One region of the Stenotrophomonas sp. YJH_SMC_133 genome, then DNA from elsewhere that is predicted to be linked to it. Evidence: predicted binding sites of a transcription regulator. Region 1 holds the regulator's gene; the other holds the start of a gene.
The links. The regulator FliA, encoded in region 1, starts transcription of late flagellar genes. The targets are predictions, from matches to a motif close to TAAAGTTTNNCNNNCNNNGGCCGATAA.
Positions count from the first base shown of each region.

Region 2: the regulator FliA is predicted to act here: its motif matches at 2,166-2,192, upstream of AC5P78_RS15115 (methyl-accepting chemotaxis protein).

Region 1 covers NZ_JCAFTW010000019.1:30,632-33,836, reverse strand. The annotation lists gene AC5P78_RS20275 (chemotaxis protein CheA) at 1-12, opposite strand, end outside; gene AC5P78_RS20270 (protein phosphatase CheZ) at 15-620, opposite strand; gene cheY (chemotaxis response regulator CheY) at 620-1,012, opposite strand; gene AC5P78_RS20260 (RNA polymerase sigma factor FliA) at 1,070-1,813, opposite strand; gene AC5P78_RS20255 (MinD/ParA family ATP-binding protein) at 1,810-2,697, opposite strand; gene flhF (flagellar biosynthesis GTPase FlhF) at 2,684-3,205, opposite strand, start outside.
Region 2 covers NZ_JCAFTW010000010.1:31,683-34,887, forward strand. The annotation lists gene AC5P78_RS15115 (methyl-accepting chemotaxis protein) at 1-2,134, opposite strand, end outside; gene AC5P78_RS15120 (hypothetical protein) at 2,345-2,719, opposite strand; gene AC5P78_RS15125 (DUF596 domain-containing protein) at 2,800-3,144, opposite strand; gene AC5P78_RS15130 (hypothetical protein) at 3,141-3,205, opposite strand, start outside.

The sequences.
Region 1 (3,205 bases):
TACCGCGCTCATGCTTACAGCCCCAGATCCGACAACAGGTCGTCGGCGTCGTTCTGCGAGACCGCGTGGCGGTCCAGTCCCTTCAGTGCCGGCCCGGCCAGTTCCGGGTCGGTGCGATGCTGTTCCGGCGGCAGGCCGAGTGCGCCGAAGCCCTCGTGCACGCGGCGGACGATGCCGACCACGCGACGGATGATCTGCCCGGTCAGGTCCTGGTAGCTCTGGGTCAGGGCGATCTCGGTCAGGTTGTGGCGGATGCGCTCGAGCTGCGCGTCCTGGCCCGGCTGCAGGCCTTCAGCGCGCAGCTGTTCGGTCAGGCTGCGGCATTCCTCGGCCAGGTCCAGGGTGCGGTGCGTGGCCTGTTCGGTCATGGCCACCACGTGGTCCAGGCGTGCGCAGGCGTCGTCCAGCTCACCGGCCTCGCTGGGCACGGTCGGCAGCTCACCCAGTGCCTGCCCCAGCTCGCGGGCCAGCCGCGAGAGGCCGCTCATCATCGGCTGCGTACGCAGCGCGACCAGTCCGTCGATGCGCTGCCGCCAGGCGGCCTCGTCACCGGACTCGAGTGCGTCCAGGGCTTCCTGCAGGCGCAGGGAGAGGGCGCTCTTGTCGACCGTGGTATCCATCAGGCGCTGGCCGCCAGGCGTTCGAAGATCTTGCCGAGCTTCTCTTCCAGCGTCTGCGCAGTGAACGGCTTGATGATGTAGCCGTTCACGCCGTTCTGGGCGGCTTCGATGATCTGTTCGCGCTTGGCTTCGGCGGTGACCATCAGCACTGGCAGGGTCTTCAGCTTGGCATCGGCACGGATCGCCTTCAGCAGCTCGATGCCGGTCATCACCGGCATGTTCCAGTCGGTGACCACGAAATCGAACGGCTGGCTCTGCAGCAGCGACAGCGCGGCATGCCCGTCCTCGGCTTCGGCGGTATTGGTGAAGCCCAGATCGCCCAGCAGGTTCTTGACGATCCGACGCATGGTCGAGAAGTCATCGACGATCAGGATGCGCATGTTCTTGTTCAAAGCAGAGTTCCTTTGTTGTTCATTCCGGGCGGCCGGGGGCAGCCGCCTCGGGCATGTTCATTCTTCCAGGCCGGCGTCCGCCGCCTCGAAAATCTTGAGCCGGCCACGCAGGCGCAGCACCGCCTGGCCGTGGATCTGGCAGACCCGCGACTCGCTCACGCCGAGCACCGCGCCGATCTCCTTCAGGTTCAGTTCCTGCTCGTAGTAGAGCGAGAGCACCAGCTGTTCGCGCTCGGGCAGGTGGCCGATGGCCTTGCCCAGCTCGCGGCCGAACTCACCACGCTCCAGTACCTGCTGCGGGGTCGGGCCGCCCTGGGCGACGGTGTCCAGCTCGCCCTGGTCCTCGATGCGCGACTCCAGGCTCAGCACCTGGCCACGTGCGGCGTCTTCCATCAACCGCAGGTATTCGGGCAGCGGCATCTCCATCGCGGCGGCCACTTCGGTGGCGCTGGCGGCGCGGCCGCTGCTCTGTTCCAGGCGGCGGATGGTGGCGGCGGCATCGCGTGCACGGCGGTGCACGGAGCGCGGCACCCAGTCGCCACGGCGGATCTCGTCGATCATCGAACCGCGGATGCGGATCGAGGCATAGGTCTCGAACGAGGCGCCCTGGTCGGCGTCGTAGCTGCGCGACGCTTCTATCAGGCCCATCATGCCGGCCTGGATCAGGTCGTCCACTTCAACGCTGGCCGGCAACCGCGCGGCCAGGTGGTGGGCGATGCGCCGCACCAGGTCCGAATGCTGGGCGATGACCTCGTTGGCCGCCGAGCGCTGGACTTCCCTGTACTGGGCTGCGCCTTTCATGCGGCCACCCCGCGCTGCTTGAGGATGCGCTCGAGGAAGAACTCGACGCCGCCACGCGGTTCGGTCGGCGCCTGCCAGCGTGCGGTGCGACGCGCGATCTCGGTGATCGCCAGCGCGGCCGGGCTGGACGGGTAGGCCTTCACCACCGGCTGCTGGCGCTGCACCGACAGGCGCAGCCAGTCGTCCTGCGGCACGCAGCCCAGGTAGTTCAGCGAGACATCGGCGAGGAACTTCTCGCAGACGCGGGTCAGCTTTTCGTACAGCACGCGGCCCTCGTTGGGGTCGCGCACCATGTTGGCCACTACCTGGATGCGGTCCACGCCGCGTTCGCGCGACAGCACCTTGATCAGCGCGTAGGCGTCGGTGATCGAGGCCGGCTCGTCACAGACCACCACCACGGTGTCCTGCGCGGCCTGGCAGAAGGTCAGCACGCCGTCGGTGATGCCTGCGGCGGTGTCCACCACCATGATGTCCAGTTCGCGTTCCAGCTCGGAGAACACGTTGACCAGGCCGACGTGCTCGGCCGGGGCCAGCTCGGCCATGTGCCGGCGGCCGGACGCGGCCGGCACCACCAGCACGCCGTTCGGGCCTTCGACGATGACGTCGTCCAGCGAGCAGCGGCCGGCGACCAGGTCGGCCAGCGTGAAGGTCGGGTTCAGCCCCAGGATCACGTCGATGTTGGCCAGGCCCAGGTCGGCGTCCAGCAGCAGCGTGCGCTTGCCCATCCCGGCCAGTGCCACCGCCAGGTTGGCGGACACATTCGTCTTGCCCACGCCGCCCTTGCCGCCAGTGACGGCAATGGTGCGCACAGGGCCGAGCGGCTCGCTGCGGGTGGCCGACAGCGGGAAGGTCTTGGTCAGCTTGGCGTACTCACGCGACGGCATGGTTCAACTCCGGGTTGCAGGGCATATCGGCCGCTCGGCGCAAATCTTCAAGGCGAAGTACAAGATTGGCTGCACTGGCCCGGTGCAGGTCGTCCGGAACGTCCTGGCCATCGGTCACCCAGGTGATCGGCAGGGCGTGGTCCACGGCCACTGACAGGGCGTTGCCGAAGCGGCCCGTCTCGTCCAGCTTGCTCAACACCAGGCCCTGCAGGTTGGCGGCGCCGAAGCGGCGGACCACCTCGTCCATGTCGCCGAAGCTGGTGTTGGCCGGCAGCACCAGCAGGGTGCGTACCTGGCGGGCGGCGCGCAGCCACTGCAGCTGCGCGGCCAGCGCGCGGTCGCGCGGGCCCAGCCCGGCGGTGTCGATCAGCACCAGCTTGTAGTCCTTCAGGCGTTCCAGCAGCTGGTCCAGGTCGGTGCCGCTGTTGGCCTCGTGCACCGCGATGCCGAGCTGGCGGCCGTAGCCGTACAGCTGCTCGCGGGCGCCGATGCGGGTGGTGTCGGTGGT
Region 2 (3,205 bases), on a different contig from region 1:
ATGCCGCCACGGCTGCCAGCGCCGGGCGGACCGCTGCGGCGGCGGTCACCGCCCCCGTGCGGAACACCGAAACTGCCTCGGCCAGCAGGTTGGCCTGCTCCTCCATGGAGCGTGCCGCCGCGCTGGCTTCTTCCACCAGCGCCGCATTCTGCTGCGTGGTCTCGTCCATCTGCACCACCGCCTGGTTCACCTGTTCGATACCCGAGCTCTGCTCCTGCGAGGCGGCAGAGATATCGGCCATGATGTCGGTCACGCGCTGCACCGAGGCCACGATCTCGCCCATCGTGGTGCCGGCCTGACGAACCAGCGCCGATCCATCGGCGACCTTGCCGACCGAATCCTCGATCAGGCCCTTGATCTCCTTGGCCGCACCGGCCGAGCGCTGCGCCAGCGTGCGCACCTCACTGGCCACCACCGCAAAGCCCCTGCCCTGCTCGCCGGCACGAGCAGCTTCCACCGCCGCGTTCAAGGCCAGGATGTTGGTCTGGAACGCGATGCCGTCGATGACGCTGATGATCTCGGCGATCTTCTTCGACGAGGCTTCGATGGCCGACATGGTGGTGACCACCTGGCCGACCACCTCGCCGCCCTGTGAGGCGACGCCATGCGCACCGATGGCAAGCTGGTTGGCCTGGCGTGCGTGCTCGGCGTTCTGTTTCACGGTGGAGGTCAGTTCCTCCATCGACGCAGCCGTCTCTTCCAGGTTCGCCGCCTGCTGCTCGGTGCGCCGCGACAGATCGTTGTTGCCCGAAGCGATCTCGCCTGCCGCCAGGTTGATGCTGGACGCGCTGGACTGGATACGGCCGACAATCTGCTTGAGCTGATCGACGGTGGCGTTGCAGTCATCACGCATGCGGGCGAACACGCCGTGGAAGTCGCCCTGCATGCGTACAGTGAGGTCACCGCGCGAGATCGCCTGCAGCAGGGTCGACACCTGCACCAGGTTCTCGTCGGTGGTCTGCATCAGGCGATTGAGCCCGGCCACCATGTCGCGGAAATCATAGGCGAAGCGATCTTCATCGCCGCGCAGGCTGAAGTCGCCGGCGGCTGCGGCCGTCGCCAGGCGGCGGATCTCACCGTTGATCGCCGACAGGCTGGTCTTGGTTTCGTCCATGGCCTGGGTGATTGCGGCCTTCTCGCCCGGCAACGGATCCATGTCCACTGACAGATCACCGCGGGCGTAATGCTTCATTACTTCGATCAGCCGGTTCTGCACCTGCACATGCGAGCCGACCAGCGCATTGGTCTCGTGCACCATGCGCCCGTAGTCGCCAGGAAAAGCACTCTCGTCCATGCGATAGCTGAGGCTGCCCGCGTCGTGCTGGCGGGCCAGCTCGCCCTGCGCCGCCATCACCGACTGCAACTGCGCCTGCATGCGCTGCATCGACCTGAGCAGCTGCGTCACCTCATCGTTGCCGGACGCGTCGATGCTGTTGTCCAGCCGCCCGTTGGCGATGCCGTCGGCCAGCTTCACCGCACCTTCCAGCGGGCGGGTCAGGCTGCGGGTGATGGCCCACGCGGCCAGCGAGCCCAGTAGCAGGCTCAACGCGCCGAACACGATCGACAACGTGCCTGTCCAGGATTCGGTTGAACGGTATTCCTCGCGACTGCGCTCGGTCAGTGTCTCCTGATGCCGCAGCAGGGTCGAGATCGCCTCATTCCATGCGGTGGCCAAGCCGTGCTCGGCGAGCAGTTCCTTGGCCGCGCCGTTGAAATCACCGGCCTTCATGCGCTCGTGCAGATGCTGGGTGGAGGCGTCGGTGGCCTTGCGTGCCGCGTCGATTTTCGCCACCAGGGCATCACCAGTGGCGTCGCGTGGAATCTTGATGTACTTGGCCCAGATACCGTCGTAGGTCTGCGACAGCTCCTGCGCCTTCTGATAATCCTTGTCGAAATCCTCACCGCGCTTGATCACCATCAGCCGGCGATGCATCAGCACCGCGTTGTTGGTATCCAGCATGTCGTTCAACAGCCGCATCTTCACCATGTTGACGTCCACCACTTTCTCGAACTGGGCGGACTTCAGGTGGTTTCCGTACAGCACGAGGCCAACGATGGCCACGATGAACAGCAGCAGCAAACCGAACCCGGCACCCAGCCGGGATCCCACTCGAAGGTTGCGTAAGGCGAGCATCTCAATTCCCTTGATCATGGCCGTATGATCGATGGCGGCGCAGGCAGGGGAAACTTTATGGGTCGATATTATTATATCGATCTAAAACTCTGGAACTGTGCAGACAGGTGTGAAATCAGAAAACCCACGAACGCGTTATATCCATAAGGCATATCGCCATGTGTACCGAGAATGGGATCAGGCCCGGGCCTGCCGCCCCGGCATCCAGCATTACGGAGCAGCAGGCCCCGGGAAGACCAGATCCTTCCCGAGCCTTGCCGCATAGATGCTCTCGAACTGGAAGGAGAGCACAAACCGGAACTCGCACGCCGCAGCGTAACGATTGATGAAGCGGCAGATTTCCTCCCAGGCACTTTCAAACCCGCTCGCGCGGAAATGAAACGAGCCGAGCAGGCCGACCTGCCACTTGGCTTCAATCCCTTCCGCAACGACAGCTTCCGGCGGGTCGACGATGCTGAATCCGAAGCCGGTGTTGGATGCTGGAAGATATCCACGCAGGCCGTCGGCACCGTCGGAGTACGGCCTGGATCGAGTCCAGAGCGCGCAGCACGAAACCCAGATCGGCACCGGCTTCGACTCAAGCAAGCTTCATCAAAGCTCGGTGTCGTTACAAGCCCTGACCCATTCGTCAGGATCATCGGGCGCCACCGACATGAATCGGACTACTACGTCCACTGTTCACGGCCATCTGCGCCGATCCAAACCAGACCCGCCGGAGCATCGGTCAAGAACCAGAGGCCGAATCCATCGATATCATCTTCACCAGGATTTTCGGGCCAAGCGTTTGAGATTAGCGTCAGCTGCTCCCTCCAGTCGCCTTGCAAGAACACCCCGTCCGTTGCAAGCCTCACTTTCCCTTCCCTCAACAAACGACCCATCAACTCGAAGAACGCGTCTTTTCTTTCGGAGATCCCAACACCTCCCATTTCCATCGTCATGTGCTGCCAGACGGCACCCATTGATAACCCAAACGAAGAAGTCACCACTGCACAATGAATCCCGTCTTTCATTTGAACTTCACCTCTACTCGCTTTCCATTATTTATGGATTTATCCTGCACATCAATTGTCC